3 regions of the Rothia sp. HMSC069C04 genome follow, and region 2 is predicted to be linked to each of the others. Evidence: riboswitches for the same ligand, from Rfam matches in the RefSeq annotation. Region 2 holds a riboswitch; each other region holds the start of a gene.
What was found. Region 2 has a riboswitch for S-adenosylmethionine ahead of HMPREF2879_RS05575 (bifunctional o-acetylhomoserine/o-acetylserine sulfhydrylase). Riboswitches for the same ligand answer to the same signal wherever they lie in the genome.
Positions count from the first base shown of each region.

Region 1 (10,615 bases), on a different contig from region 2:
CAGCTGGCAACCCGCACCGAGCCGGCCAAGAACGTGCCCGTGCCGACCAAGCCCGCCGTCGCCAACGAGAACAGCGTGGAGGGCCTGTACCAGTCCATCGCGTTCTTCGGCGCAGCCATGGAATACTACATGCGTACCGGTAAGACCGAGCCCCTGCGTGAAAGCGCCATGGACAAGAGCGAACTCAAGTCAATGCTCGAGCCGGAAGACGGCACCCTCGGCGAAAAGCTGGTCAAGGGCGAAGTCTGGATGCACGACCCGACCGTCACCATCACCCTGCTCTCCGCACAGCCCACCCGCGATGGTAAGGCATACACCTGGAATGCTCGCTTCACCCTTACCCGCGGCGAATTCATGGCATCTAAGGATAAGGTTCTGGAGGTCCCCGAAAGCGGTCGTGAGAACGTCAACGAGCGTACCCTGCGCGGTGTTTACGAGAACGGTGCGTGGAAGCTGACTGGCATGAAGTCTGAATCTGAGGCTTCTGCATCGGCTTCTGCTTCCTAAAAGCATCAGTCTAGAAGCGTATAGCTTCTAAAAACAGAGAGGCGCCCGCCCCGTGGCTGAAAAACCACGAGGCGGGCGCCACCACCGTAGATAGAGAGAACCAATGAAGAACGTAACCCGCCGATCTGCCCTCGGCATGGTTGTAGCCGCCGGTGGCGCAACCCTCCTGGCAGCGTGCGGCGCTCAGCCGCAAGCAACCAGCGGCAACGCATCCGAGAGGGCATCCAGCAATGCATCCGGTAGCGCATCTGCTTCCGCATCTAAGAGCGTTCGTAGCGACTACTCCGGCGTTGCGGTCCTGGACGGCTACACTTCCAAGCCTGCAGGTTATAAGGAAGGTACCCGTACCGAGCCGCCCAAGAATGTTCCTGTACCTGTGAAGCCCGCTGTTGCTAACGAGAACAGCGTGGAAGGCTTCTACCAGTCCATTGCATTCTTTGGCGCCGCTTCTGAATATTATGGGCGTACCGGAAAGACTGAACCTTTGCGTGAAAGCGGTATTGATATTTCAGAATTGAAGACCACCCTTGAACCCACGCCTGGTAGCTTCGATGATGCTTTGCAAAAGGGGGAGGTCTGGCGCCAAGAACAAACTGTTACTGTCGCTATGAATACGCCTCAACCGACCCGCGATGGTGATAGCTATATCTGGAATGTAAAGATGGTTTTGGAGAACGGTGAGTTTGCTGTATACAAGGGGAAAGTGATGGAGTCTCCCAAGGAATACCGCAAAATTACTGGAGATGCCATCATTCGTGGAGTTTATGAGAATGGCGACTGGAAGCTTACAGTGAATCCGGTTGCTACTTCTAGTGCCACTGCATCGGCTTCTGCTTCCTAAAAGCTTCAGTCTAGAAGCGCATAGCTTCTACACCTAAAAGGCGCCCGCCCCGTGGCTGAAAACCACGAGGCGGGCGCCTCTCTTATATGCGCAATAAAGTATATACCCTTATCGGGGTGCTACCAGATGCGCACGCGCTCCTCCGGAGCCAGGTACAGTGCATCGCCCTCAGAGACGCCAAACGCCTCATAGAACTCATCAATATTGCGCACCACACCGTTCACACGGAACTCATCCGGCGAATGCGGATCCACCGAAATCATCACCTCAGCATGCTGCGGGCGGGACTTCGTGCACCAGCCGCGAGCATTCGAGAAGAAGAAACGCTGAATACCGGTCATGCCGTCAATCACCGGCGCGTCAGCCAGCGACTCAATGCCCTGCTTCTTCAAAGCCAGACGGTACGCCTTCAACGCAATCGACATGCCAGCCAGGTCGCCAATGTTCTCGCCCAGAGTCAGCTCACCGTTCACGTGGAACTTCTCATCCAGACCCACCGGAACGTACGCGTTGTACTGCTCCACCAGCGCTGAGGTGCGCTCCTTGAACTTCGCGTAATCCTCCTCAGTCCACCAGCTCTCCAGCTTGCCGTCACCGTCATAGCGGGAACCCTGATCGTCAAAACCGTGACCAATCTCGTGGCCAATAATCATGCCGATATTGCCGTAGTTCGCCGCATCGTCAGCATCCGGGTTGAAGTACGGGGGCTGCAGAATAGCTGCCGGGAACACAATCTCATTCGCCGGGGGCATGTAGTACGCGTTCACGGTCTGCGGAGTCATCAGCCACTCCGACTTATCCACCGGCTGACCCTTACGGGCAATCAGCCAGTCAGCATCAAACGCACCGGTACGGCGCAGGTTCTCGAACAGGTCACCGGGCACCAGCTCCAGTGCGGAGAAGTCACGCCACTTGTCGGGGTAACCGATCTTGGTGACGAACTTCGACAGCTTCTCCAGCGCCTTCTGGCGGGTTGCCTCAGTCATCCAGTCCAGCGACTCAATAGACTCGCGGTACGCCTCCAGGAGGTTGCCGACCAGAACCAGCATCTTCTCCTTGTGCGAAGGCGGGAAGTGCACAGCCACGTACTCCTGGCCAATTTCCTCACCCAGAGCCTTCTCGACAGCGCCCACGCCGCGCTTCCAGCGCTCACGAATCTGCTGAGTGCCGGAAAGGGTCTTGCCGTAGAAGTTGAAGCTTTCCTGAACCAGTTCGTCGTACATGAACGGCGCACGCGAACGCAGAACGGTCCACACAGCCCACAGCTTCCAGCTCATCAGCGGGATGGAGGTGAACAGCTTAGCCGCACCCTCAAAGAAGGACGGCTGAGCCACAATAACCTGACCCAGGGTCTCCGGGTCGGCACCCAGAGCCAGCAGCCACTGCGAGAACGGGAAGCCGGGGAACTTCTCGTCCAGCTCGGTCGCCTGGTACGGGTTGTAGGTCGCCTCAGCGTCGCGGTTCTCCACGACGTTCCAGTGCAGGCGAGCCAGCTCCGACTCGTGGGTGAACACCAGCTGAGCCGCCTGCTCCGGGGTCAGGCCGAAGCCCTCAGCCAGACCGGTCAGCTCAAACATGCGGGCAATATGCTCAACGTACGCCGCGCATGCAGCCTCGTGCTTCTCTTCACGGTAGTAGGATTCATCCGGCAGACCCAGACCCGACTGGTACAGGAAGAACGTGTAGTTCTTCGGGTCCTTCGGGTCGTTGCTGGTGTACCAGGCGAACAGCTGCGGCAGACCCGCACGAGACAGCAGCGCCAGGGTCACAGCCAGGTGGGAGGGGGTTGCCGAGTTCAAGATCGGGGCGATTTCCTTCAGCAACGGCTCCAGGCCGTCCGCCTCAATCTTCTCAACATCCATGAAGGAGTTGTAGAGTGCACCAATAAGGGACTCCGGCTGCTCCTTCGCGATCTTCTCCACCAGCTCACGCACGTGCTTCTCTGCGTTATCGCGGAGGGTGTACAGGCCGCCGTCCTTGGGGCGGTCCGCCGGGATTTCGTGGGTAGCAAGCCACTTACCGTTGACGTGGCGGAAGAAATCGTCGCCCGGCTTGACGGTTTCATCCACCCATTCTTTAGTGATTCCAGAGTTAGTAGTCATGGTTCCATTCTAGGTTCTTAACGTAAGAAGCCACACGATTACCGACAAGCCACCATATGGTGACTCACCAGCAAACGTGTGGCTTCCCTACACGAAAGACCGGACAATTATGCCTGAGCCGCCAGCTTCTCTGCGCGCTCAGCCATCAGACGCTTCTCGGCACCGTTAACCAGCCAGAGGAACAGAACAGCCAGACCCGAGCACACAATCATGAAGACGAACGCGGTGCCCCAACCCCAGTGGTCAACAATAATGCCGATACCGGCAGAAGCCAGGGTCGCACCCAGAGCGTAACCGAACAGGCCAGTGAAGCCCGCAGCGGTACCCGCAACATGCGAGGGGGACAGGTCAATAGCCTGCAGACCAATCAGCATGACCGGGCCGTAAATCAGGCCACCAATCAGAGCCAACGCAACGTACGCAATCCACAGCGGCGCATCCGAAGAAGGCAGCCAGTACAGCAGAATTGCGCCGACGGTCGCAATCAGGAACAGAATACCCGCGGGGGAGCGGCGACCCTTGAACATGCGGTCAGAAACGTAACCGCACAGGACGGTGCCACCAATACCGGCAAGCTCCAGAATCGAGAAGCCCGCAATACCACCTTCAAGGGAAGCGTGGCGCACATCGTGCAGGTACTTCGGCGCCCACACCAGCACGCCGTAACGCAGGGTGTACACGAACACGTTTGCCAGAGCCAGGTACACCATGGTCGAGTTGGTCAGCACGTGCTTACGGATGGTGGTCCAAGTGGACTCCGCACGATCCTCAGCGGTGGACTCAACCTTGTGCGGGTCGTTGCGGTACACGTCAACGGTGGGCAGACCCTCAGCCTCGGGGTTGTCACGAATCAGCAACCACGCCACGAACGCCAGAACGAAGCTGATAACAGCCGGGAACCAGAAGGCAACTTCCCAGGTCTTGCCGAACATGGAGAAGCCCCACGCAACCAGCAGACCGGACAGCGCACCACCAACGTTGTGAGCGGTGTTCCACCAGGAAACCTTCGTGCCGCGCTCGCTGGTGGAGAACCAGTTCACGAGCACACGACCCGAGGGAGGCCAACCCATACCCTGGAAGATACCGTTGAAGACCATGATGGTCGCCATGATGGAGGCGATAGCGGCACCGTAGCCTGCCGCACCCGCGCCTTCACCCATGTAACCGGTCATTGCCAGCAGGATGTTTGCAACACCCGAGAGCACCAGACCGATGGGCAGGAACAAACGCGCGTTCGAGCGGTCAGAAATCATTGCGGTGAAGAACTTGCTGAAGCCGTAAGCGAGCAGTAGCGCCGTGGACAGCGCACCAATTGCTGCGTTGCTGAAGCCAAGTTCCTTGGTCAGAATCGGGGTGACCAGCGGGACGTTGTTACGAATCAGGTAGAAGGTCGCGTAACCGATGAAGATACCCATGAAGACCTGTAGGCGCATGCGCGGGTACTTCGCATTAACTTCAGCCTCGCTCAGTTGAGGCTTGGGCGCCGGAATTGCGAGCCAGCGGGGTACAGAACCCTTCTTCTTCTTTGATGAAGTGGTAGTAGTCATGCTGGAATTCTAAAAACAGCGGCTTATAAAAATGCTAATCTGATGGGAATGTTTTCAGTAGAATGTTCACTAGGGTGAACGGATATTCAGAGTGATTATTCTATTAATGCTGTTTTTATCCCGGAATTACGGGGAAGTGCTAAATCTGTGTGATGTACATCTGTCTACTGGGCAACATTGCCTCAAGTCGTGTAATGAATATAAATACTTTCTCGGTTGAGTAAGTATGTGTTTTGGTCAGACCACACTTAAAATTAGAGTAATTTATACCCTAAGTTCAAATAAAAAACCACTTGAACACCAGTGCATTGGCGCCCCAAAACAGCACAGAAAAGCCCGCCCGTACAGTGCAGAAGAAAAACCGTACGGGCGGGCCCGTTATCTATCCCCAAAAGCTCGGCATACAGTCGGTACGCATACCGGCACGAAGCCGAACAACCGCCACCTGCCGCAGGTTACCGCGAGCAAACCATCATCCGGTCAACCCGCAGCAGGCAGCGGAACCAAGAGGCGCCTCCTAGAGGGACGCGCGAATCGCCTTGGTGGCGTCCACCAGGTGACGCAGAGACTGCTTGGTCTCCTCGTAATCACGAGTCTTCAGGCCGCAGTCAGGGTTCACCCACAGGTCAGCAATGGTGCCGTAACCAATCGCAGCCTTCAGCAGGGACTCAATCTCCTCCTGCGAAGGAACACGCGGGGAGTGGATGTCCCACACGCCCGGGCCCAGACCGGAAACGAAGCTCTCCGGAATGTCAGCCAGCAGCTCCATGTGCGAACGAGCCGCCTCAATGCTGGTCACGTCAGCGTTCAGAGCGTTAATCGAGTCGATAATCTCGTTGAACTCCGAGTAGCACAGGTGGGTGTGAATCTGAGTGGAATCCTTCACGCCGCTGGTAGCCAGGCGGAAGGAGTTCACCGACCAATCCAGGTACTGCGGCTGCTCATCGCGGCGCAGGGGCAGCAGCTCGCGCAGAGCCGGCTCGTCCACCTGAATGATGCGGATGCCCGCCTCCTCCAGGTCGGCAATCTCGTCGGCAAGAGCCAGAGCCACCTGGTTAGCGGTCTCGCGGCGCGGCTGGTCGTCACGCACGAAGGACCACGCCAGAATCGTCACGGGGCCGGTGAGCATGCCCTTGACGGGCTTGTCGCTCAGCGACTGTGCGTGGGAGCTCCACGGCACGGTGAACGCCTCACCGCGCAGACCCTCACCGTGACGCTTCACGTCACCGAACAGAATCGAGGGGCGGGTGCAACGCGAACCGTAGGACTGAACCCAGCCGTGGCGGGTGGTTGCGAAGCCGTCGAAGTTCTCAGCGAAGTACTGAACCATGTCGTTACGCTCAGCCTCACCGTGAACCAGCACGTCCAGGCCCAGCTCCTCCTGCAGCTTGATGACCGAGGCAATCTCGTCACGCAGGAAGCCGTTCAGCTCCTCGGCGGAAATCTTGCCCGCACGAGCCTCCGCACGGCGGCGGCGAATCTCAGCGGTCTGCGGGAAGGAACCGATGGTGGTGGTCGGCAGCTTCGGCAGGTTCAGGTCAGCCTGAGCCGCGCGGCGAACATCAATGGTCGGGCGGTTGAAGTCCTCAGCGGTCACAGCTGCGGCGCGGGCACGAATCTCGTCGTTGTGCTTGCGCGGGTCAGCGGCGAAGCGAGCCAGCGCCTCGTCAGCAGCCTTCAGCTCCGGCTCAACAGCAGCCTCACCCTCAGCCAGGCCACGAGCCAGCAGGGCGATCTCGGCAACCTTCTGGTCGGCGAATGCCAGGCCGTCCACGGGAACCTCGGCGGGGTCTTCCAGAGCCAGGTCGTGCGGCACGTGCTGCAGGGAGGTCGAGGAGGACACCGACACGGCACCCTCGGATGCGCCGGGCAGCGCCTCCAGAGTCTTCAGTGCGGCACGAACATCAGCACGCCACACGTTACGGCCGTTCACAACACCGGCAACCAGGTGCACGCCGGCGGCAGAAACAGACTCCAGCTCAGCCTTCGAGTACACGCCGTGCACCAGGTCAAGGTGCAGAGCCTCAATACCGGTACCCAGCAGTGCCGGCAGGTTCTCACGCAGGGAACCGTAGGGGCTGGTCACCAGAATCTGCGGGCGCTTCTCGCCGGCAGCCAGGGCACGGTAGGTGCGCTCAGCCAGCTGCGCAACCTTCGCGTTGTCGGCACGGTCCACGGTCAGGCCCGGCTCGTCCAGCTGAACCCACTCAATACCGCGCTCAGCCAGCTGCTCCAGCACCTGAGCGTACGCGGCAACGAACTCATCCAGACGGTCAACGGGGGAGAAGTCCTCAGCGGAACCCTGCTCAGCCTTAGCACCCAGCAGCAGGGTCAGCGGGCCAACAATCTGCGGGCGAACCTTCACGCCAGCCTGCTTTGCTACCTCGAGCTGCTCGTCAATAGCCTCAAGGTTCAGCTTAATCTCGGTACCGGCACCAATCTCGGGTACCAGGTAGTGGTAGTTGGTGTCGAACCACTTGGTCATCTCCAGAGGAGGCAGGGTCTCGGTACCGCGCGCCAGTGCGAAGTAGCCGGGCAGATCCAGCAGGCCGCGTGCGTCCTTAGCCTCAGCCAGACGCTCGGGAACCAGGGTGAACAGGCGAACCACATCAAGCACCTGGTCGTAGTAGGAGAAGGTCGCCGGAATCGAGTAGTTGTCAGCCTTCAGACCGGCGGCGGTCACGCGCTCGAAGTAGGTGCGCTGCACGTCAGCGGCGGTGTCCTGCAGCTCCTGCAGGGTTGCCTTGCCCTTCCAGAAAGCCTCCTGAGCCTTCTTCAGCTCGCGGAAGCGGCCCACGCGGGGGTAGCCAACAATGGTTGCGGCGGGGAATGCGGTGTTCGACATAATAGTTATTCCTTTACTGGGGATAGATGTGGGAGTCGGTTCCGGCGTTTTACCACCCGACTGTGGGTGGTGAAACGGAGGACTCAACAACTCCCGGAATATTTGTGGGGGAGAAAGTGGAAACGCATCCGACAAGGAGCGTTATGGGTTGAGGCGGGGGTTTTTAGACGTATTCCAGTTCGCTCAGCGACTGAGAGAAACGGTTACTGTACCGCGGCAAATCCAGCTGATCCAGAACGTCCAGAACCGCCGCATGCTCGTTGAAGGTGAAGAAGTGCAGACCCGGCGCGCCCGCGTCCATCACGGCGCGGCACTGGTTCAACGCGTACTCAACACCGATGCGGTGCAGCTCAGCGCTACTGGTTGCTGTCTCTAGGGCGTAGGCGAGGTCCGTCGGGACTTCCATGCCCGCCATCTGGCAGAGATTCTGCAACCGCTTCAGCGAGGTTACCGGCATGATGCCCGGAATAATCGGAATATCCACGCCTGCCAGGTGCGCCGAATCGACCAGGGCGCTGTAGCGCTCATCCTCAAAGAACACCTGAGTGATCGCGAAGTCCGCGCCGGCACGCTGCTTGGACAGCAGAATCTCAATATCCTGCAGCAGGGATGCGGACTCGGGGTGCTTCTGCGGGTACGCCGCCACACCAATCGACACCTTGCCAGCCGCCAGGTGGGCGAAATCTTCACGCTCCACGCGGCGAATGAGCTCTACCAGGTAGCGGGCGAAAGGAAGTTCAGAAACCTGACCTTCCTGAATATCACCGCGAAGAGCCAGGAAGCCGCGCACTCCCAGACCCAGAATTAGGCGGACTGCGCGCTCCAGCTCATGCACCGAGTGGCCTGCACAAATCAGGTGAGCCAGCGGGGTGAGGGAGGTTTCATGCACTAGGTGGTCGAGCAGCGCCAAGGTCTTCTGGCGGCGCTTAGCGTCACCGGCGTAGGTGACCGACACGTAGTCGGGGTTGGTGCCCTCAAGCTCCGCAATGGTGCGGAGCAGCGACTCACAGCTCGCCTGTGAGCGCGGAGGGAATAGCTCAAAAGAAAGAGCCGGGTGAACTGTAGCCATAACCATCCTTCGTGTTCACCCGATAGATACGCACCGTGAGGGTGCGCGAATTCTTCTGCAGGATGTGCTGTACCGGTTTGCGAGTACGACTCATCAAGGGGTGCCGAAGGGTATTCTTCTCTATCGGTTCTGGCGGGAGCACCTTGTCCGTACCCTGCACCGTGACGGTGGGGGATACTGGCGAGGTTGCTGCGACGTCTACGAGCCAGATCTCTCGGTCGCTCTTGATAGATAACGCTTTCACTCTACCCACCGCCTCCGAGGGCGTGCAAGGGGCACGGCGGTTGATGCCCTAATATTTCTGGACATGACATTGGGGCGAAATATGAACTTAATATGACCGACTATGACAAAGGGCGGCTGGAGGTGTTGCGGGTAGGGCTGTCGGCTGACCCCTGAATGCCCGGCACTATCGCAGATACGTTCGCTTAATATTCTTGGACACGCGCGAATATATGTGTTTTGAATTTCATTGAGGGGTAGGGTAGCTAGTGAGGCACGGGTAGTGTTTCGATGTCCGCTCATCGAGGAGTTTCAGGGCTCAAAGATGAGTTCAATATGACTTTGTGAGCGTGGTGAGAATGAAAAAGCTATTTTCTTCTATACTCTGGTCCTTCCGCCTGGCCTGGAAAACCTGTCCCACAACCCTGGTGAGCGCCGCCCTATCGCTAGCCGTCATTGCCTGCATTCCCTTGAGTCAGTCCCTGCTGATTGGTAATACAGTATCAGCCTTGAGCGGTTCAAGTGGTGGCACAGCATGGATTTATATTGTTGCTCTTGCCCTTGTCGTTGGAATTAATATTATTGCCCAACGCTGGGTCATAAGTAACATGCTCATCCTCAAATCAAAGGTGAACTATCGGGTTCACTGCATGTTAAATAACAGGTTATCTACATTTCCGTTATCTGATATAGGTAGCACAAAATCACAGGAAGATATACGTGCTGCAAGAGAGGCAATATCGAAACAGGAATTGCAGGTTCACACCATGTCAGTTATGGCACTGGTGAGTGCCTTCGCAATGGTGTTACTTCTCTGTCTCAATATTGCGAACGTCAGCATTGTGGCAGCAATTTTTGCGGCACTGTGTTCATTGCCCCTAGCCATTGCAATGGTGATTCTCGCTAAACGTGATTACGCCATATACACCCTAATGTACGAGGACTATCGGGCAGAGAACTACTATCTAGACAATCTGATGGCTCAAAGTCGCGCCCAAGAACTTCACCTCATGAGAGCCTCCCGATTTTTCTCGCAACGCGTAGCGTCCTGGCGACGCCGGGCAGCCGGTAGGGAATTGAGCCTTGAAAGTGTTAGAGGAATCATCTCCATAGTTGCAGGGCTACTCTGCTCTGTCTTACTTTTTGCGTCCCTGTACTTCCTTGTGGATTCAGGCGCCGATATATCGTATGTGGCCGGATCGCTGATTGGAATCATTGCCTGTGTTAACGCGACCCAAGAGGTGGGATATTCATTCGGCCAGATTATTAATGGAGCATTATCTGTCCAGCAATTCCGAAGGGTATGCGACTCTGATACTTACGACCATGCTTCTGAGATAAAAACTTCTAACCCTAACCGTGAAAATATTTCAAAAATTATATGCAAAGATGTATCCGTTCAGTATGAGGGCGCGTCGTCTTTTGCGCTTAAAGATATTAATCTTGAGCTGATGAATAATCAAATGATTGCAGTAGTTGGTG
Region 1 covers NZ_KV810713.1:143-10,757, reverse strand. Annotated here, with positions in the region: gene HMPREF2879_RS00900 (DUF6318 family protein) at 1-507, shown strand, start outside; gene HMPREF2879_RS00895 (DUF6318 family protein) at 611-1,348, shown strand; gene HMPREF2879_RS00890 (M13 family metallopeptidase) at 1,468-3,450, opposite strand; gene HMPREF2879_RS00885 (MFS transporter) at 3,558-4,997, opposite strand; gene metE (5-methyltetrahydropteroyltriglutamate--homocysteine S-methyltransferase) at 5,515-7,842, opposite strand; gene HMPREF2879_RS00875 (methylenetetrahydrofolate reductase) at 8,006-8,911, opposite strand; SAM riboswitch class I at 9,029-9,145, opposite strand; partial or broken gene HMPREF2879_RS00870 (ATP-binding cassette domain-containing protein) at 9,493-10,615, shown strand, end outside.
Region 1: it holds a riboswitch for S-adenosylmethionine, as region 2 does, so the genes downstream of both, HMPREF2879_RS00875 (methylenetetrahydrofolate reductase) here and HMPREF2879_RS05575 (bifunctional o-acetylhomoserine/o-acetylserine sulfhydrylase) in region 2, are expected to answer to the same signal.

Region 2 (10,615 bases):
GGTGGGTACGCTATACCCTTCCTCCGCTCCTGCAGGGGAACCCACCCTCTCGGGCGCTCCGCCCTTCCTTGCTTCGCTGCGGAGAGCACCCGAGAGGGTACCCTGATGTCGCTTCCGGAGGGTATAGCTACCCCGCTCCGGCTAGGTTTGGCACGTCGCGTGGAGGGGCGGTGTCGTCCGTAGTGACATCAGGGTGCCCGAAGCGAAGCGAGGGCGGGTGCCCCTGTAGGAACGAGGATGAGCGCCGCCCCTCCAGTAACGCAACGTACCATAACGAGAAATGCTCCTTCCATATCTTCAAGATATAGAAGGAGCATTCTCTATTGCTGGGTGTTACTCAGTAACGCCGAGGTTGCTCATCAGGAACGCGTAATCCCACGCGATCTCACGCCAACGTGTATACCGGCCGGAACCACCACCGTGACCGCCCGACATGTCAATCTTCAGCAGCGGTACCGGCGACGACGGGTCAATCTGCTCACGCAGCGCCGCAACCCACTTCGCAGGCTCCACGTAGAGCACACGGGTGTCGTGCAGGCTCGTCACCGCAGCAATCGCCGGGTAGCGGACCGGGCGGATGTTCTCGTACGGGGTGTACGACTTCATGTAGGCGTACACTTCCGGGTCCTCAATCGGGTTGCCCCACTCTTCCCACTCCATCGCCGACAGCGGCAGCTCCGGGTCGAGGATGGTGGTCAGCGCATCCACGAACGGTACGGCAGCCAGGCAGGCGGCGTACTTTTCGGGGGCGAGGTTCAGCACGGCGCCCATGAGCAGGCCGCCGGCGCTACCGCCGTAGCAGCCGATACGCGCCTCATCAGCCCACGGCTTAGCCGCAATGTAGCTGGTGACGTCCACGAAGTCGGTGAAGGTGTTCTTCTTCGCGAGCTTCTTGCCGTTCTGGTACCAGGAGCGGCCCAGCTCGCCGCCGCCGCGAATATGCGCAATGACGTAGATGACGCTGCGGTCCAGGATCGACAGCATCGGGATGGAGAACATCGGGTCCATGGATGACTCGTACGAGCCGTAACCGTACTGGATGACCGGGTGCGGCTTGCTCATGTCCAGGTCGGCGCGGTGAATCACCGAGATCGGGATGAGCGTGCCGTCCTCCGCCGGTGCCCAGTCGCGGTAGGCACGATAGTCCTCACGGTTGTAGCCGCCGAGTACCGGGGTTTCACGGCGCAGCAGCAGGGTCTGCGACATGGGGAAGTAGTCGTAGACGCGGCGCGGCGTCAGGTACGAGGTGTAGGCGATGCGCAGCACGGGGGAGTAGTTCTCCGCACGCAGCACGGAGGCGGTGTACAGTTCCTCGTCGAAGCCGGCAGGTTCCATGAAGGTCACGCCGGCGGGGCGGCGGCGGCGCCACTGGATGGGCAGCTGCTCACGCGGTGCGAGGAAGATGCGGGTGGTGGTGTCCGCGCGGGCGGTGACGACCAGGTGCGTTGCGGTGAAGGTGAAGCCCTCCAAGCGCACGTGTTCGCTGTGGCGGATGACGGGTACCCAACGCTGCGCGTACTCTTCGAGGCTTTCACCTTCGCGCGGCATGTCGGCAAGCACCAGCTCGGAGTTCAGCGCATTGTAGTCGTGCTGAATCAGCAGGTGCTGCTCGCCGGCAATGTTGAGCGGCTCGGCATAGTATTCGATGCCCGCGCTCTTGGGGATGAGCAGGGTCGGCTCGCCCTTGGGTTCGCGGGTGGGGATGAGGCGCACTTCCGTGTACTCGGAGTTGGAGCTGGTGATGACTACGGAGGAACGGTCGGAGCTCATGGCGGCGCCGAGCCACATGGTGTTGTCCGGTTCCTCGTAGATCAGGTGGTCTTCGGTGCCCTGCCCGACGTCGTGCACGTAGACACGCCAGGGGCGCCACGACTCGTCGGGCACGAGGTAGATGAGCTGTTCGGCGTGGTTGATGAAGAAGGAGCCCGCCGCAATGTTGGGGATGGTGTCTTCGAGGAAGGAGCCGGTTTCCATGTTGAGGAAGCGCTGCTCGTAGCGTTCGTCGCCCTTCTCGTCCACGGAGATGCTCAGCAGCTTGCCGTTACGTGCAGGCTGGAAGCTGCCGAGGGAGAAGAACTCCATGTCCTTGGCGTATTCGTTGCAGTCGAGGATGACGACCTCACCCTCGAGCACCTCGCCGGGGGTGACGGTCGGCGGGGTGTAGCGCACCACCTCGTCGCCTTCGTGCAGGGCGGGGTAGCGGTAGAAGACGGGGTACTGGCCGCCGGGTACCATACGGCTGTAGTACCACCAGTCACCGATACGGTTCGGGACGGTCAGATCCGACAGCAGGGTGCGGTTCTTAATCTCGTTGAAGATGGACTCGCGGAGGGGCTGCTGGTCTGCGGTGACAGCTTCGGTGTATTCGGCTTCTGCTTTGAGGTAGTTGAGGACCTCTTCGCTTTCCTTGTCGCGGAGCCATTCGTAGTGGTCGATGAAGACGTCGCCGTGATGTTCGCGGCGGTGCTCGACCTTCTTCGGTACGGGCGGGGTGAGGTTCTGTTCAGCCATGCTGCCACCTCTTTCAATGAGTTATGGGTTTGTGAATGGTGTGTGCCGTCTGCGCCCGCGCTCCTACGCCGCCGCGATGGCGGTGAGGGTGCGCGGGGGTCTGCGGGCACGCCTAGTTCTAGTGTATCGAAGAGTGAGGCAGGCTACTATATTGCCGCCTGCGCGGGGTTGCCCGGCTCAGCCTGTGGAAGCCCCGCTGAAGTCTCACCGAAGCCTCGCCGCAACGTGCGCGTCCGGCGGCTAGTTGGCGCGTCCCTTAATGGACATGAGGGTGCGGCGGCCCGCCTTGTTTGCCTTCGTGAAGGCGCGGTTACTCTGCCGGTACTCGCGCTCCTGGGAGCGCAGGCGCAGGCGCGCGGATTCCGCCATCATCCTGCGGTAGCGTTCGAAACGTTCGGGGTCGAGGGAGCCGTCGGCGAGCGCCTGCTGCACCGCGCATCCGGGTTCGGAGCCGTGGGAGCAGTCGCTGTACCGGCAGGAGGAGGCGTAGCTGGAGACGTCCTCGAAGGTCTCATCAATGGCGGCGCTATCGCTCGTTGCGGCTAGGGCTCGTACGCCCGGAGTGTCGATCAGCACCGTGCCAGATGATGATTTTGCGTTGGTCGAGTCTCCTTCGCTTGAGCCTTCCGCACCGGGTAAAACAAGCATCTGGCGGCTGGTGGTGGTGTGGCGCCCCTTGCCGTCAGCATCGCGGACCGTGGAGGTGACCTGCACCTGATATTCTTGGCTATCCTCGCGGGGGTCAACTCCGGGGTTGAGCAGAGCGTTGACGAGGGTAGATTTGCCTGCGCCGCTACGGCCCAGGAATGCGGCGGTGCGTCCGGCGACAAGCTCCGCGACCGGGGCAGGGTCGTAGCCGTTGTCCGTGCAGACGGCGAGTACCGCATCCACACCACCTGCGAGGGAGTCCCTGTAGTTGGTGAGCTGTTCAGCCGTTACTAGGTCACCCTTGGTGAGAATCAGTGCGACCTGCACCCCGGAAGCGTGCGCCAGGGCGGTGTAGCGTTCAATTCGCCCAATGGACGGCTCGGGGAAGCAGGGCTCAACGATGCAGAGCATATCCACGTTGGCGGCGACAGGCTGATCCGCGGATTCTCGGGTGGCGCTGGGGCGGGTGAGGTAGCTTCGCCGGGGCAGTATCGCGAGGAATTTATGCTCCGCCGGATGGGCTGCACCGCCAGTTCCGGGGATGGGTTGGGTGAGTACCCAGTCGCCGACGACGGGGTACTCTTCTTCGCCGTAGTCGTTCTCAACCGGACGCAGCGGAGCGGAAAGCTTAATGAGCTCACCCCGCTCGCAGGTCAGTAGCTCGCAGCGGGTGCGGTGCACGGCGCTGACACGGGCGAGGGTAAAGTTTTCGAGGGTACCGCCGAGGGTGAACGCGGCGCGGATTGCTGAACCCTGCCAGGAGGGGTCGAACCCTAGGGTCTCTAAGGTGTATGAAGCGGGAGCAATGGTCACAGGAATAGTCTTTCTTAGTTGCGGCGCCCGGCTGGGTACGGCGCCCGGTCGGTTTTCATGCCCGGATAGCGCGCCGGGGGAGAGGGTGTTTAAAAGGTTCGTTCTTTTTGGGTTTCACACCCTATAGCAGCGAGGCGCGGGCGCCTGCACGGATGCGGCGGGCGGCAAGGAAGGTCAGCCCCAACCCTACCGCGGCGTAGAGTACCGCCAGTGCCGCGTCTGCCCCCAGGGACGCGAAGAGCTCCGGGGTGGTGCCGTTCGCAATACCGCTAGAGGCGTCTAAAACCTGCACCAGCCGGGACCCGGGAACCCAGGGACACAGCCACGCAAGCCACGCGGGGTAGGTGCTCACCGGAACAATCACACCCGCGCTCACCGGCAGAATAATCGACAGGACATTCGACCCCGTGTACGGATCGGACAGGTACAGGCCCAGCCCGGCGGCAAAAATACCCAGGCAGACCCCGCCCAGCACCGCAACCGGCATCAGTGCGATGGCGCCGAGCAGAAGCCCCGAAGCCGCCCCGGTGGAGGGCGCCGTGAGGGAGAGCAACCACACGATGCCCACATTGCTCAGGCCCGTCACGGAGGCTAGCAGCGCGGGTACCGCCGCCGCGCCCAGCCAGTAGCCCGCATCCACGGGGCGCGCCGTGCACACGTACTCGAAGACGCCAATCCACCGGTCTGTGGCGACGCGCGCAACAATGCCGGCGGCCACCGAGCTGAGGGTGGCAATCAGGGCGGTTGCACAGCCGATGCGCACCGTATCGTTCGCGGCAAGATCAGCACCCAGAAGCACCGTGAAAAGCACGTTAAGACCGGGTACGAGAACCAGGGTCGTGACAGCCGTTCCGAGGGTTGCGAAGGTAATCGACGACGACCAGCCAATAGAGGCGGTCGACAGTGCCCGACGCGCCACGCTAGGCAGAGCAGCAGAAGAGAGAACACGCACGCTACATCGCCCCCAGGGTGCCGCGACGGCGGGCGGAGGCGAGAGCCTTCCGTGCAAAGAGGAAGGCGCACAACGCCCAAGCGAGGCTCACGGCGAGCGTCTGCGCAACGGGCAGGAGCGCATCCGCCGGGGTGTTAATAGGGATACGCCCTAGCAGCAGGTGCACCGGCGCCTGCAGAGGAATGAGCACGCCCACGGCATCCAGCCAGGCGGGTGCCTCAACGGTCGTGAAGAGAACCCCGGAGAGAATAAATACCGGCACGAGGAGCAGCTCCTCGTAGGCGATGGCGTTCGGCGTTGCCACGAAGAACACCGCAATCATGAACGTAACCGACAGGCATGCAACCCACAGCAGGGGAACGCCCAGAACATAGCGCGGCCAGAGCTCGGAAAAGTCCGTAACCTGCGGATTGAGCGTCACAAGAGCCCAAACCGCCCACGATAGGGGTAGGGCCGCCAGACCCACAATGGAGGCGCTCGAAACGATAGCCGCCAACACCCGCACCGGAGAAATCGACCCGGAACACAGGTACACGAGGGTCCCGCGGAAGCGCTCAAAATTGATAATGCCCGCAGACACGATGCAGACCGACCACATGCCCACGATGCCCGCGCGGGTCCACGCGAGGGTCGGGTCAACGGAGTGACCCGCGGAGCTCTGGGCCGCCGCGTGCACGGCGAGCGCTTGAAGGATAACCGACCCGAGCACCGTGCTGATGAGCAGCTGAATAAAGTACGGGACCGTCAGGAACTGTCGCAGGCTAAATCCCATGAGCCGCAGCTGGCGGGCGCACTCCTGCCTCAGGTCGTACTGCTGGCCCCGGGTTTGGGACTCTTCCGAGCGTCGCGTCTGAGTACTCATCGCTTGAGCCCCTCCGCCATCGCCAGGTATGCCTCTTCCAGGGTTGCCGGGCGCGTGTACGGCTCGGTTCGTGCCCCGATGTTCGCGGCGGCGAGCCCCTCCGCCAGGATGCGGTGCGCCTCGCCCGCCTCGAACGTGGCGCGCTCGCCGTGCCAGTAGAGGGTCAGTTCCCAGCCGGAACCACGCGGGGCAAAAAGTACCGCCGCCTTATCGTGGAGGAATCCGCGTAGTGTATCAAGACCCTCGGTGGCGGTGGGATCCACCTGAACCACAGTCGTGGCGGCAATACCGGCGTGTGCGGCAACGTCCTCGAGACTGCCGCTCACCGCAACGGAACCGGCGCCCAAAACGGTGATGGTATGCGCCAGGTCCTCGATTTCGCCCAGTAGGTGACTCGTCAGCAGAACGGCGGCGCCGTCCTCCGCGAGGGAGCGGATGAGGGTTCGCACGGTCAGGGCGATATCGGGGTCGAGCCCGTTGGTCGGCTCGTCCAGCAGGAGCAGGGCGGGGGAGCCGAGCAGCGCGCGAGCGATGTGCAGGCGCTGCTTCATGCCGCGGGAAAACTCCTGAAAGGGTCGCGCCGCCGCATCGGTGAGTTCCACGCGGGCTAGGGCGTGGTCCACCTCGCGCCGCCGGCTCCGCCCGGAAACCCCCGCAACATCGGCGAAGAAGAGCAGGTTGTCGCGGGCGCTGGCGCGCGGGTAGAAGCCGCTATCCCCGCCGAGTGCGAGACCCACGTGACGGCGTGCCCGCTGCGGGTGAGCGATGGCGTCAACACCGTTCACGGTGAGGCTACCGCTGGTGGGGGTGAGCAGGGTCGAGCACATCTGCACGGTGGTTGTTTTGCCCGCGCCGTTGGGGCCGAGGAGGGCGTGGATCTCGCCGGAGCTAACGCGAAGCGACACCCGGTCGACGGCGGTAAAAGCGTTTTCACCTTTGCCAAAGACTCGGCTGAGCTGCGCGGCGTCAAGAACAAGAGACATGGTAGGTAACCTTCGGGTATGACCCTCTGGCCCCTATACCGGAGGGATGCTGGGCAGGATAAACAGCGGAGTGTGCCGCGCCCTGCGTGAGTGTATGTGTAGTCTCAGTGTACCGAAAAGCATCGAAAAAGTGATGGGAATTACTATTTGGAGGGTGGGGCACTCGCTCTGAAAGCACTATCCATGAGGCACCACCTGCGCAGCGGATTCCCGTGTCATATTCACCGACAGCATGAGCTTCATCGACGTTAAAAAACGTCATCTTTGCAATGAAATGTCTTAAAGTGCCGTTCACCCACAAAACCCTTGACCCCACCCAACGCCCTATGACACCCTGAATACAGGTCAAGAGCGCCAGCGATAAGCCCCAGCTAGCTGGCCGGCAACCCTCCTCCGCGGTGGGGTGCCCTGGGTGAAGACCAGGCGGCACGCAAAAGCGTGACGCAAGCGCGGGACCGATGTGACCGATAACGGTACATCAATCGTGACAGGATTATTCGACGACGATTCCTGTACCGTCGGCATGCGGCCCCCTAAGAATCCCCATTAGGAGCCACGCATGAGCAACAACACTACCGTCCCGACTCCCGCCAACCCCGCCGGTTGGAAGTTCGAAACCCGCCAGATTCACGCAGGTCAGGCGCCGGATGCCGCAACGGGAGCTCGGGCACTACCCATCTACCAGACCACCTCTTATGTCTTTGACAGCGCCGAGCAGGCAGCGAACCGTTTCGCTCTCGCCGAGCTGGGACCCATTTACACCCGCATGAACAACCCCACCCAGGAAGTAATCGAAAACCGCATCGCTTCCCTGGAAGGCGGCGTTGGCGCGCTACTGCTGGCATCCGGTCAGGCAGCTATCACCTACGCAATCCTGAACATTGCCGGCGCAGGCGACCATGTGGTTGCATCGCCCTCCATATACGGCGGCACCTACAACCTGCTCAAGTACACCCTCGCCGACCTCGGCATCGAAACCACCTTCGTTGAGAACCCGGACGACCTGGACGCATGGCGCGCCGCGGTTCGTCCCAACACCAAGCTGTTCTACGGAGAATCCGTGCCTAACCCCCGCAACGACGTGCTCGACATCGAGCCCATCGCCAAGATTGCGCACGAAAACGGCGTACCCCTGATCGTGGACAACACCGTGCCCACCCCCTACCTGCTGCGCCCCATCGAGCACGGCGCGGACGTGGTCGTCCACTCCGCCACCAAGTACCTGGGCGGCCACGGCACCTCCATCGGCGGTGTGATTGTTGACTCCGGTAACTTCGACTACGGTGCAGACCCCGAGAAGTTCCCCAAGTTCAACCAGCCCGCACCCGGCTACCACGGCCTGGTCTACGCACGCGACCTGGGTAAGGACTCCGCATTCGGTGCGAACCTCTCCTACATCCTGAAGGCACGCGTCTCCCTGCTGCGTGACACCGGCGCCGCAATCTCCCCGACCAACGCCTTCAACATCGGCATCGGTCTGGAGACCCTCTCCCTGCGTATCGAACGCCACATTGAGAACGCCACCAAGGTCGCCCACTGGCTCGAAGCAAACCCGCAGGTTGACAAGGTTATCTGGGCTGGCGTGGAATCCTCCCCCTGGTACGAGCGTGCACAGAAGTACCTGCCCAAGGGCCCCGGCGCGGTGCTCGGCTTCACCCTCAAGGGTGCAACCCTGGAGCAGACCCGCGACTTCGTGGACGCGCTGAAGCTGCACTCCAACGTGGCGAACATCGGTGACGTGCGCTCGCTCGTGATTCACCCCGCCTCCACCACCCACTCCCAGCTTTCCGCCGAGGAACTGGAGAAGATTGGCGTGTACCCGAACTTTGTGCGCCTGGCAGTCGGTATTGAGAACATCGACGATATTCTCGCCGACCTGCAGCTGGGCTTCGACACCCTCTCCTAAACGGTGATGCAACCCGCAGGTGGACCGGAAGGCAACGGCTTCCCGGTTCATCTGCGGCCCCGTTACAGCACTTTTCGCAGCGGGTAGCGTTGGCTGCCCCGTCAGTACTTGAGTCCGCCGGAGCGTACCCGCTCACACCCGGCACTATCCCGCCGGCCAACCCCGTGGAGGGAACCCTATGACTACCCCGCTCAACTCCACCCAAACCACCACTACCAACCAGCCTGTTACCGCGCCCATCCCCGTGGCGGGCACCCAGCGCGAGCACCCCGAAGCGCAAGGCTACCTGCGTCAGCTGAACATCGGCGACCTGGAACTTGAGTCCGGCGTGACCCTGCCGCAGGTGACCATCGGCTACGAAACCTGGGGCACCCTCAACGAGGCTGGCGATAATGCCATCCTGATTTTGCATGCGCTCACTGGCGATACGCATGTCTCCCGCGGCGTCCCCACCCCCGACATGCCCGCCCCGCTGATTCGCGCTATCGAGTCGGACGGCTGGTGGGAAGGCATCGTGGGCCCCGACTCGGTCGTAGACACCAACCGCTACTTTGTGATTGCCCCCAATATTCTGGGCGGTTGCTACGGCTCCACCGGACCGGCAAGCATTATTCCGGAAGGCTACCCGGGTGCCGGTGAGCACTGGGGTTCCCGCTTCCCGCAGGTAACCATCCGTGATTCTGTGCGTGCTGAGGCGCACCTGGCACGTGCCCTGGGCGTGACCAGCTTCCGCTACGTGATTGGTGGTTCTCTCGGTGGCGCTCGCGCCCTGGAGTGGGCGGCAACCAATCCCGAGCTGGTGCGCGGATGCGCGGTGATTGCCTCCGGTCCTTCGGCTACGGCGGAACAGATTTCGTGGGCACACACCCAGAATATTGCGATTCGTTCGGACGCGAACTTTGCCGGTGGCGACTACTATGACGGTCCCGCGCCGCTGACCGGTCTTGCCCTGGCACGCCGTATTGCGCACACCACCTACCGCAGCCCCGCCGAGCTGGAGCACCGCTTCGGCCGCGAAGAGAACCGTGGCGAAAGCACCGTGGGCGGCTCGCTGGGTGAGCCGCGTGGCCGCTACGCCATCGAAAGCTACCTGGACCACCACGGCGCCAAGCTGGTTGAGCGCTTTGACGCGAATAGCTACCTGGCAGTGAACGAGGCACTGATTTCGCACGATGTGGCGCGTGGCCGCGGCACCCTGGCGCAGGCGCTGGCGCACACCGATTGCGAGTGGACGATTGCGGCGGTGAACACGGATCGCTTGTTCTTCCCGCACGAGTCGCACCGTCTGGCGGAGGCGCTGCCCACCCCGGTCGCCGTGGATATTATCGAGTCGAACCACGGCCATGACGGCTTCCTGATTGAGGCGAAGCAGGTGGAGAAGATTCTGGCGCGCGCCCTGGGTGTTGAAGATGAATCTGCTACCCCGAGCGAGGCGCAGCGTGAGCGTGAGGCGCTGGACTCGATGACTCGTCTGTACGGCGCTGTTACTCGCTAACTCAACCGGCACCCGAAGGCGTTTCACGCATCCTGTTGAATGTTGTTTTATCCAAACAGTGGGTGTGGGATTGTGAGGGAATGACTGGGTATTCTCAACTGTCCTTCCGCCCACCGTGAATTAACCTTCACCCTTAGGGTTATGTAATAGAATGCCGGGCGTTCGTATGATGCGAGCGTCCGGCATTTTTTCTATCTTTTTGAAGTGTGTTGTGCCAAGTCAGGGAATATTTTCCGGTTTTTCTGGCACTTTTTGAAAGCTCCGCGAGATACCGCGGAAGCAGCCTCCTGTTGCACTGGAAGGTAAGGGTTCTCAGTTTGCTTTAGACCCGCTCTAACCCCATAGCATTAACGCTGTGGTAAGTATTCAAGAGGTAGCGGAGCAGTTGGGGGTGAGCACCCACGCCCTGCGCTATTACGAAAAAGAGGGGCTCATTGCGGTGCCC
Region 2 covers NZ_KV810742.1:100,521-111,135, reverse strand. Annotated here, with positions in the region: gene HMPREF2879_RS05600 (S9 family peptidase) at 334-2,511, opposite strand; gene rsgA (ribosome small subunit-dependent GTPase A) at 2,752-3,972, opposite strand; gene HMPREF2879_RS05590 (ABC transporter) at 4,094-4,924, opposite strand; gene HMPREF2879_RS05585 (ABC transporter permease) at 4,926-5,786, opposite strand; gene HMPREF2879_RS05580 (ABC transporter ATP-binding protein) at 5,783-6,769, opposite strand; SAM riboswitch class IV at 7,113-7,225, shown strand; gene HMPREF2879_RS05575 (bifunctional o-acetylhomoserine/o-acetylserine sulfhydrylase) at 7,329-8,675, shown strand; gene HMPREF2879_RS05570 (homoserine O-acetyltransferase MetX) at 8,854-10,170, shown strand; gene HMPREF2879_RS05565 (MerR family transcriptional regulator) at 10,526-10,615, shown strand, end outside.

Region 3 (10,615 bases), on a different contig from region 2:
TTGGAGAGGATGCGGGAGACGTCCAGGGCGACGTTGCCGTTACCGAGCACTGCAACCTGCTCAGCTTCGAGCGGCCAGGTGCGGGGGTAGTCGGGGTGGCCGTCGTACCAGGAGACGAAGTCTGCTGCGCCGTAGGAGCCGTCCAGGTCGATGCCCTTAATGTTCAGGGGTGCATCAAAAATCGCGCCGGTTGCGAAGATGATGGCGTCGTAGTGTTCGCGCAGGTCGGCGAGGGTCAGGTCCTTGCCGTATTCGACGTTGCCGAAGAAACGGATGTCGCCGCGGTCCAAGACCTTGTGCAGCGCGGTGATGATGCCCTTGATACGGGGGTGATCCGGTGCCACACCGTAGCGGATCAGGCCGAAGGGGGCGGGGTAGCGGTCGAAGATGTCGATGGCGACCTCGACGGCGCCGGTGCGGACCTCTTCAGACTTGGTGAGGATGTCGGCGGTGTAAATACCGGCGGGACCTGCACCAATAACGGCGACGCGCAGGGGGCGTGCTGCTTCAGACACGAAAATCTTCCTTTCGAAGTTCACCGTCCGGCGCCCGGTGCGGCGCGAACAGGCGGTGAGCTTAGTGTTCACTTCCTGCCTATTTTACCGGGGATTGACGGGTGTTCGGGGGCTTATATGTCGTCGCCCACTAAATAGGACAATTTTCTGTCACCTAATCCGGGCGGGGTCACCTAATCCGGGGAGGTGCGGCACGGTCGGTTCCGGAACCCTGCGCACGCGGCGGGCGTAAAAACTGCCCCGCCCTCCGAGGTGCAGGAGGGCGGGGCAGGGTAACGAAGACTAGAAAGCAGGGACTAGGAGGCGGGTACCGCCTCAAAGGTCACGACCAGTTCGTCACGCTCACCGAAGCGGACCAGGTGGCGGTCCAGCACATCCGCCAGACCAGCAGCCAACTCGTCACTTTCGGCGCGCACCTCCATGATGAGGGCACCGTCGATTTCGCGCAGGTCACCGTAGCCGCGGAAAATACCGTCGCGGTTGAAGGTGAGGCGCAGACCGTCGGGCAGTTCTGCGGTGCCGAGCTTGCGGCCCATGTGCGAGCCGAGCTGCTTGATGTATCGGGCGGGGCGGTCGGTTGCTACGACGGCGCGCTGGCGTACCGGCAGGGATTCCGCGGCGGGGTAGTTCTCAGCGGTGTTTTCCTGGGGAGTTTCAGTCACGGTGGATTCCTTCTCATCTATGCCGGAAAAGGCTCACCACACGGAACCTGGCATCCGGCGACGCATGTTTCACCTCGAATATAGCAGAAACTTAGGGTCTACTAACCTAACAAACTATCATTGTTCGCGCAGAGGCGAGAGATAGTTACCGCTATTACGCCCCCAAAAAATCTCTGAACGAAAGCTGGGAATTTCCTGGATTAACGCTTAGAGAAACTTTAACCGTAGAATATTTCGGTACAACAGTGTCACCTCCCCAACACACCGGGAAGTGGCACTTTTTTATGCGGGATCGGAACCCCGAACCCCGCCCCGACTATGAGTATCTACGGATTTTCACGAATGTCTTCTGAGAACACCGCGGCTCCCCAGAGCCCCAAGGCAGAAGCCAAGGGCGCACTGGACCGTTACTTCAAGATCACTGAGCGAGGCTCCACCATCGCCGCAGAATTCCGCGGCGGCCTCGCCACCTTCTTCGCGATGAGCTACATCGTCGTGCTGAACCCCCTCATCATCGGCCTCGGCAAGGACGCATCCGGCAACGCCCTCGGCGTACCGCAGGTCGCAGCAATGACCGCACTGGTCGCAGGCGTCATGACCATCCTCATGGGCGTCGTCGCCAAGCAGCCCTTCGCCATGGCGGCAGGCCTCGGCGTGAACGCGCTGCTGGCAACCACCATCGCCTCCACCCCCAACCTGACCTGGCCCGCCATCATGGGCCTCGTCGTCTGGGCTGGTGTGCTGATGACCATCCTCGTGCTGACCGGCTTCCGCACCGCAGTGTTCAACGCGGTTCCCGAATCGCTCAAGGTTGCAATCGTCGTCGGTATCGGCTTCTTCATCGCCTTCATCGGCCTCGTCAACGCAGGTATCATCCGCCGCATGCCCGACGCAGCAGGCACCACCGTGCCCGTCTCCTTCGGCGTGAGCGGCCACCTGCTCGGCTGGCCCACCCTGGTCTTCCTGTTCGGCCTGTTCCTCACCATTGCGCTGTTCATCCGTAATGTGAAGGGTGCAATCCTCTACGGTGTGCTCGCCTCCACCGCCCTCTCCATCATCCTGGAGAAGGTCGTGCCCTCCGGCAGCTCGCTTCAGTCCCCCACCGGCTGGTCTCTGAACGTCCCCGTCTGGGACTCCAACACCAGCAAGCTGCCCGACTTCTCCCTGTTCGGCTCCGCTGACCTGTTTGGCGCCTTCGGCACCCTCGGCGGCATGGCTGCAGTTCTGCTGATCTTCACCATCCTCATCTCCGCGTTCTTCGACGCAATGGGCACCTCCGTCGGTCTCGCAACCGAAGCAGGCACCATCAAGGACGGCCAGATCGAGAACGTCGACAAGGTCCTGCTCGTGGACGCTCTCGGCTCCGTAGCCGGCGGTGGCACCTCCTCCTCCGCAAGCCAGATCTTCGTGGAGTCCGCAACCGGTATCGGCGCGGGCGCACGCACCGGCTTCGCGAACGTCGTCACCGGCGCACTGTTCCTCGTCGCGATCTTCCTGTCCCCGCTGGTCACCATCGTGCCCTTCGAAGCTGTTGCACCCGCAATGGTGTTCGTTGGCTTCCTGATGATCCGCCAGGCAGTGAACATCGACTGGAACGACTGGGGTCTGGGTATCCCCGCGTTCATGACCATCATCTTCATGCCGCTGGCATACTCCATCGCGGACGGTATCGGCGCAGGCTTCCTGTCCTACGTCTTCATCCGCCTGGTGCAGGGTCGCGGCAAGGAAGTTCACTGGCTCATGTACGTGGTTTCCGCAGTGTTCCTCATCTTCTTCGCTAACGGCCTGATTACCGGCTGGATGCACTAAATACATCAGGTGTCTCACCCTCCACACGTGGAGACGCGGGCACCATCAGGGCGGGGTATCGGCACCTTCGGGTTGCCGGTACCCCGCCCTGCGCTATTCTTCCCTCTACCCCAACTACCCAATTCTGGGTTGCAGGGGTCGGGGAAACACCACATCACCGACTGAACCGCCGCACACAACGCGTTTCAACGGCACAAGCTAAGCGGCGGCGCCTACAATAGTTGAACCATTGTGGCGCCCAACCCGGGACTTACCCGCGAGCTTTACCCTCGAAACCGGCGGCGCAACAGTACACACCGAACAACATCAACGGATCCTCACATGTCTGAACCCCAGAAGGCGGCAGCGCCCACCAGCGCACTCGACCGCTACTTCAAGATTTCCGAACGCGGCTCCTCCATCGCCGCAGAATTCCGCGGCGGCCTCGCCGCATTCTTCGCCATGAGCTACATCGTGGTGCTGAACCCCCTCGTCATCGGTACCGGTGCTGACGCCTCCGAACGCACTCTCGGTATCGCACCCGTCGCGGCTGTGACCGCGCTGGTTGCTGGCGTGATGACCATCCTCATGGGCGTTATCGCCAAGCAGCCCTTCGCCATGGCGGCTGGCCTGGGCGTGAACGCGCTGCTCGCCTCCACCATTGCCACCACCCCGAACCTGACCTGGGCAGACATCATGGGCCTGGTCGTTCTTGCCGGTCTAATCATGACCGTTCTGGTGCTCACCGGCTTCCGTACCGCGGTGTTTGAGGCGGTCCCTGAGTCGCTCAAGACCGCGATTGTGGTCGGTATCGGCTTCTTCATTTCCTTTATCGGTCTGGTCGACTCCGGCATTATCCGCCGCATGCCTGACGCAGCCGGCACCACCGTTCCGGTGAGCCTCGGCGCGGGCGGTCACCTGCTCGGCTGGCCCACCCTCGTCTTCCTCTTCGGCTTGTTCTTCACCATCGCCCTGTTCATCCGTAACGTGAAGGGTGCGATCCTGTGGGGCGTGCTCGCCTCCACCGCGCTGTCCCTGATTCTGGAGGCGGTTGTCCCCTCCGGTTCTGTGAAGGAGGCGGCGACCGGCTGGTCCCTGAACGTGCCTTCCCTGGCGGACATGAAGTTCACCACCCCGAACTTCTCCCTCATCGGTTCCGCTGACCTGTTCGGCGCATTCACCCACATCGGCCCGCTGGCTGCGTCGCTGCTGGTGTTCACCATTCTGCTGTCTGTGTTCTTCGACGCGATGGGCGTTTCGGTCGGTCTTGCCGCCGAGGCTGGCACCATGAAGGACGGCAAGGTTGAGGACATCGACAAGGTCCTGCTCGTGGATGCGTTCGGTTCCGTTGTTGGTGGTGGCGCGTCCGGTTCGGCGAACCAGATTTTCGTGGAGTCCGCTACCGGTATTGGTGCGGGCGCACGCACCGGTTTCGCGAACATTGTGACCGGTGTGCTGTTCCTGCTGGCGATTTTCATCTCGCCCCTGGTCACCATCGTTCCCTTCGAGGCGGTTGCCCCCGCACTGGTTGTGGTCGGCTTCCTGATGATCCGCCAGGCTGTGAATATTGACTGGACTGACTGGGGTCTGGGCATCCCGGCGTTCCTGACCATTATTTTCATGCCGCTGTCGTACTCGATTGCGAACGGTATTGGCGCCGGTTTCGTGTCCTACACCTTCATTCGCCTGGTGCAGGGCCGCGGCAAGGACGTGCACTGGCTGATGTACCTGGTGTCCGCGGTGTTCGTGATTTACTTCGGTATGGGCATCATTAACGGCTGGACTAGCTAAGTCCAACAGTCCCGATAGTTAGCCTCGTTGAGAGGCGTCAACAAAGAATGGCAGAATCGTTCCGGTTTCGGAATGATTCTGCCATTTCTTCTATGCCCACACTCTGCACGTATGAGAGGCAGGGAAAGTTACGAGATTTAGCGGACGTCTCCATCCACATAGAGCCAGGTGCCGCCCACCTTCTCAAAGCGCGACAGCTCATGCATGCTGCCCTTCACCCGCTCCTCCGCAGGGACACCCGGCACCGAACGGTAATACGCAACGAACTCCACCGTACCGGACGCATCAAACGGGCCACCCGAAGCACCCAGAATATCCAGGCGATACCAGCGGATATCATCCTCCAACTCCAAGGTAGCCGGGCGAGTACTCGGATGCCAGCTCGCCAGCAGGTACGCCGCATCCCCGGTCGCAAACGCGGTAAAACGCGAGCGCATCAGCTGCTCCGGCGCGGGAGCAGTCAGCGTGCCGGAGGCGGCAAACTCGCCCAGGAACCTGCCGCAGCAGGTGCCGTACACCTCGCCGCTCGAGCAGGGGCAGCGGTCATCATGGTTAAGTTCAATCATGCCAACCAGTATAAAGAAAGCGCCGCGTCAAGAAGGTGCCCTGTATCAAGAAAGCGACGGCGGCACAGCGCAAAGAAACGCCCGCCCTGCCGGGGATACAAATCCTCCAGCAGAACGGGCGTTCTTGTTTTCAATCGTTAAGTTTGAGCGAACCTACACGGCACGCTTCAGCGGCAACGCTTATTCAGCGATCGCGCGAGCCGGGGTGTCAGCAGCCGAAGGCTTACCCACGTATGCGCCGCGGTACTTAGCAGCCGGGTGGGAGTCAGCAACCTTGGTGTGGCCCTTACCGAAGATGTTCTCACGCAGGGTGTTGCCCTCGTACTCGGTGCGGTAGCGGCCGCGCTTCTGCAGCTCGGGAACAACGTACTCGATGAAGTCCTCGAAGGAGCCCGGGGAGACGTGGTACGCCAGGTTGATGCCGTCCAGGCCACCCTCGTCAATCCAGCGCTCAAGCTCGTCAGCAACCTGAACCGGGTCACCAACAATGACCTCGCCCATGCCGCCGAGGGTGGTGTGCTCAGCGATGGCCTTGCGGGTCCACTTCTTGTCCTTCGCCTGCAGGGTGAAGGGGGTCAGGAAGGACTGAATCGACTCGGTCTGCACGTAGTTCAGGACCTCATCCTCGTCGAACTGGGACAGGTCAACACCGGACCATCCGCCGACAATAGCCTGTGCAGAGTCGAGGTTCACGTACTTCTTGTACTCCTCGTACTTTGCCTTTGCCTTCTCCTCGGTCTCATCCACGATGACGGAGAGCATTGCGAGGATCTTGACGTCGTCGCGGCTACGGCCCTGCTCCTCGGCAGCGGCGCGAATACGGTCGGTCACAACGCGGGTCAGGTCCGGGCGCAGGGCGCTGATGAACACAGCCTCAGCGTGCTTACCGGAGAACTTCTGACCGCGGCTGGATGCGCCAGCCTGGAAGATCACGGGGGTGCGCTGCGGGCTCGGCTCGGTCAGGGAGATGCCGGGCACGGAGAAGTACTTGCCCTTGTGGCCAATCGGGTGGACCTTGGAGGGGTCAGCGTAGATGCCGCGCTCGCGGTCCTTGATGACTGCGCCGTCTTCCCAGGAGCCTTCCCACAGCTTGTAGCAGACGTCCAGGAACTCGTCGGCGATTTCGTAGCGCTCGTCGTGCGGGATCTGGGTGGGCAGGCCCTGGTTCTCAGCAGCCGAAGGCAGGTAAGAGGTCACAACGTTGAAGCCGACGCGGCCCTCAGTGAGGTGGTCGAGGGAGGCGTAGCGGCGAGCCAGGGTGTAGGGCTGCTCGAAAGTAGCGGCAGCAGTCACGCCGAAGCCGAGGTGCTCGGTCACTGCAGCCATTGCAGAAATCTGGGTTGCGGGGTCATTCACGGGAACCTGAGCGGCACCCTCAATGGCGGGAGCGGCAGAGTTCTTGTACACGTCGTAGATGCCGACCACGTCAGCGATGAACACGGCGTCAAACAGGCCGCGCTCAAGGGTCTTAGCCAGGTCAGTCCAGTACTTGATGGTGTTGTACTCGGTTGCGCGGGAGCGCGGGTGACGCCAGAGGTCGAAGCTCTGGTGACCAATGCAGGTCATTTCGAATGCGTTAACTACGATGCGCTTCTTCTGCTCAGCCATCGATTTTCCTTTCGCGAATGATCGGGGACGATCGGGTTAGTGCCCTGCACCCCGCGCGCCGCCTCCTTCTTGCCTTCTGCGTTCGGTGGTGGCCTTCGTGCAGGTGGCGCGTTCGCGCCGTACTTGCCTCGTAACGTTGAGGCCAGATCATCATCTGGGGCACCCCGCTACGGGAGAGGGTTGCCGCCCGGCTAGCCAGAGCTTAGCGCCGGGACTCATGATCTCGTGGTTTGAGTGTACGGGGCGCACGGGAGGGAGGTCACGTTTGTGACGAAAAAATCTTTTTGTGACGTGGAACCGAAATATTTCGTGATAAATGCGAAATATACGGTCATAGAAATTCATACGCGCCCGCCGGGTTGATTGAGGCACGCCACAGCCCATAGGGTGGGAGAAGCAAACCATCCAGAGCGACTGAGAGACCTGGCTCCACGACGTCGCAGCAACCGGCACGGATTCTTCCGCCCCCGGTGCTAACGCCAGGAACGATGGAAGTGACATGACACTCAACAGTGCAGTAACTGACGTACCCACCAGTGAAAAGAACGGCCGCCGTGCCGTATCCACCGCCGCCGTCCCCTTGAGCTTTGAAGGCGTCGGACAATCTTTCCCCGTGCCCGGCGGAACCCACGAAGTTCTTCGCGGAGTCTCCTTCACCGCAGCCCCCGGCGAGATTATCTCCGTCATCGGCTCCTCCGGATGCGGCAAATCCACCCTCCTGCGTGCAGCGGCAGGCCTGAACCGCATCACCGCAGGTACCGTGCGTATCGGCGAGAAGGCAGTGACCGGCCTCGACCCCCGCGTAGCTATCGGCTTTCAGGAACCGCGCCTGCTCCCCTGGCGCACCGTCGCCGACAACGTGGCGCTCGGACTGCCGCAGGGCACCAAAAAATCTGAAGGCGCAGCATCCGTAGCGAGCCTGCTCGACCTGGTCGGCCTGGGCGAATACGCAACCCACCGTCCCAAGGAAATTTCAGGCGGTATGGCTCAGCGCGTGTCCCTGGCACGAGCGCTCGCACGCAACCCCGGCGTGCTGCTGCTCGACGAGCCCTTCGGTGCTCTGGATGCGCTGACCCGCATCAACATGCAGGATTTGCTGTTGGACGTGCACCGTCAAGACCCGACCACGATTCTGCTGGTCACCCACGATGTGGAAGAGGCGCTGTACCTCTCTGACCGGGTGATTGTCCTCGGTAAGGACACCCCGGAGGCGCCCGCCACCATCCAGCGCATTGTGACCGTTGACCGTTCTCACCCGCGTGACCGCGCCGATGCTGAGATCACGGCGCTGCGTAGCGAACTGTTGGCTGAGCTCGGCGTGGAAGATAACGCCTAAAGCCGCCACGCAACACATTTCTTACACATCACATCATCATCTTCAGAAGCGAAAAGATTTCATCATGACTTACTCCCCGTCTCGTCGTACCGCCCTCAAGTCCCTTGCCGCAGCCGCCGCTTTTGCTACTCTGCTCAGCGCCTGCGCCGGTGAAGGTTCCGGTTCCGCTAACGCCTCCGGTGCTGCCGGTGGTGGCAATCAGAACACCGTGACCATTGACTACGCGACCTACAACCCGCTGTCCCTGATTATCCGCAAGAAGGGTTGGCTTGAGACCGCCCTCGCCGCCGAGGGTAAGAAGGTTGAGTGGGTCAAGTCGGCCGGTTCGAACAAGGCGAATGAGGCGCTGCGTAGCGGCAATATTGATGTTGGCTCGACCGCCGGTTCGGCGGCGCTGCTGGCACGCGCTAATGGCTCCCCCATCAAGGTCATTAGCCTCTACTCGCAGCCGGAATGGTCGGCACTGGTGACCCGCAAGGATTCGGGCATCACCAAGGTTGCGGACCTGAAGGGTAAGACTGTTGCCGTGACCAAGGGTACCGACCCGTACTTCCTGCTGCTGCAGGCACTCAAGCAGGAGGGTATTTCCGCTTCGGATCTGACCATTCAGAACCTGCAGCACGCCGACGGCCGCACCGCCCTGGATAACGGTCAGGTCAACGCGTGGAGCGGCCTGGACCCGATTATGGCTGCCGCCGAGGTGGAAAGCGGCGACGTGCTCTTCTACCGCAACCTGAACTTCAACACCTACGGCTTCCTGAACGCGACCGAGAAGTTCATTCAGTCCAACCCGACCGCCGCACAGACCATCGTGGACGTGTACGAGTACGCTCGCGCCTGGGCTAAGAAGAACCCCGAAGAGGCAGTGAAGATTGTCGAGGAGGAGTCCGGCATTAAGCACGAGACTGCTCAGGTCGTCATGGAGCGCACCCACCTGGATATCGACCCGGTTCCGGGCGCTAAGCAGGTTGAGGTTCTCAAGGGTGTCGGCCCGATTCTGGTCGAGTCCGGCGACGTTCCCTCCCAGTCCGACGTGGACAAGGCACTAAACAGCATTGTGGACGACCAGTTCGCAAAGAAGGCTGACAGCGCAGCCGTTGAGAAGATCGCAAAGGTGGTTGAGAAGTAATGACCGCCGCAACGATCACCGCCGCCTCCAGCGCTCGCGCTGAGCGTGCCGAGAAGCGTGTCTCTTCCGTGAAGCTGCCGTCGAACCCGTTCGCCGGTAAGCAGTACCTGGGCCTGATTCTTCCCCTGGCGCTGATTGCCCTCTGGTACATTCTGAGCACGAACGGCGTGTTCACCCAGGTTCAGCTGCCCTCCCCCGACCGTGTGGTCAGCGCCGGTGTTGAGCTGGCGCAGCGCGGCGAGTTGGGCCGCCACGTGGCGATTTCTACTCAGCGTGTGCTGATTGGTTTCGGTATTGGTGCCGTGCTCGGCCTGGTGCTGGGTGCGCTGATTGGCCTGTCTGCGCCGGTGCGTCTGATTGCCGCACCGACCATTGGTGCGCTGCGTGCCGTGCCGTCCCTGGCGTGGGTTCCGCTGCTTCTGCTGTGGATCGGTATCGGCGAGAATTCCAAGGTGACCCTGGTTGCTATTGGTGCGTTCTTCCCGGTATACACCACGGTTTCTGCGGCTCTGGCGCACGTTGACCCCAAGCTTGTGGAGGCGGCACGCGCCTTCGGCCTGAAGGGTCTGCGCCTGTTCACCACGGTTCAGCTTCCCGCGGTTCTGCCGTCGGTTGTTTCGGGTCTGCGTCTGGCGCTGGCTCAGGCGTGGCTGTTCCTGGTCGCCGCTGAGCTGCTGGGTGCATCCATGGGTCTGGGTTACCTGCTGACCGACTCGCAGAACAACGGCCGCACCGACCGCCTGCTGCTGGCTATTGTGGCGCTGGCGGTGCTCGGTAAGATTACCGACGCCCTGGTGGGTGTTTTCGAGCGCCGGGTGAAGGCGAAGTACCCCAGCAACTAACGCCACCAGCAATTAGCACCACAGCTAAACGCAACGCTCAGCACGCGCTGAGTTTTAGGAGAGATGTCCGCCGCGTGGCTGCTCCCCGAAGGTGAGCTAATCATCGCTACGCGCCGGAGAAAGAAGTCGGCGGGGAAACCTGTCGCCTACTGAATGATGATGATGTGCCCCGCCCCGCGCCCCACAGCAGTGAGCGCGGGGCGGGGTCTTTAAATATGTCGTTATATTACGAACCGATACACAGCACACCGAATATGACGGTCCCCTTTGCGTCCACCCCCTCCGGCGCGCTTTACTAAGAAGGCAAACCATCCAGAGCGACCGAGAGACCTGGCTCCGTGACGTCGCAGCAACCCCCTCGCCAACGCACACACAGAC
Region 3 covers NZ_KV810707.1:63,054-73,668, forward strand. Annotated here, with positions in the region: gene HMPREF2879_RS00480 (FAD-dependent oxidoreductase) at 1-515, opposite strand, end outside; gene HMPREF2879_RS00485 (DUF2218 domain-containing protein) at 812-1,177, opposite strand; gene HMPREF2879_RS00490 (NCS2 family permease) at 1,520-2,986, shown strand; gene HMPREF2879_RS00495 (NCS2 family permease) at 3,308-4,756, shown strand; gene HMPREF2879_RS00500 (YchJ family protein) at 4,894-5,322, opposite strand; gene HMPREF2879_RS00505 (LLM class flavin-dependent oxidoreductase) at 5,503-6,930, opposite strand; SAM riboswitch class IV at 7,045-7,153, opposite strand; SAM riboswitch class I at 7,329-7,425, shown strand; gene HMPREF2879_RS00510 (ABC transporter ATP-binding protein) at 7,430-8,266, shown strand; gene HMPREF2879_RS00515 (aliphatic sulfonate ABC transporter substrate-binding protein) at 8,331-9,395, shown strand; gene HMPREF2879_RS00520 (ABC transporter permease) at 9,395-10,237, shown strand.
Region 3: it holds a riboswitch for S-adenosylmethionine, as region 2 does, so the genes downstream of both, HMPREF2879_RS00505 (LLM class flavin-dependent oxidoreductase) here and HMPREF2879_RS05575 (bifunctional o-acetylhomoserine/o-acetylserine sulfhydrylase) in region 2, are expected to answer to the same signal.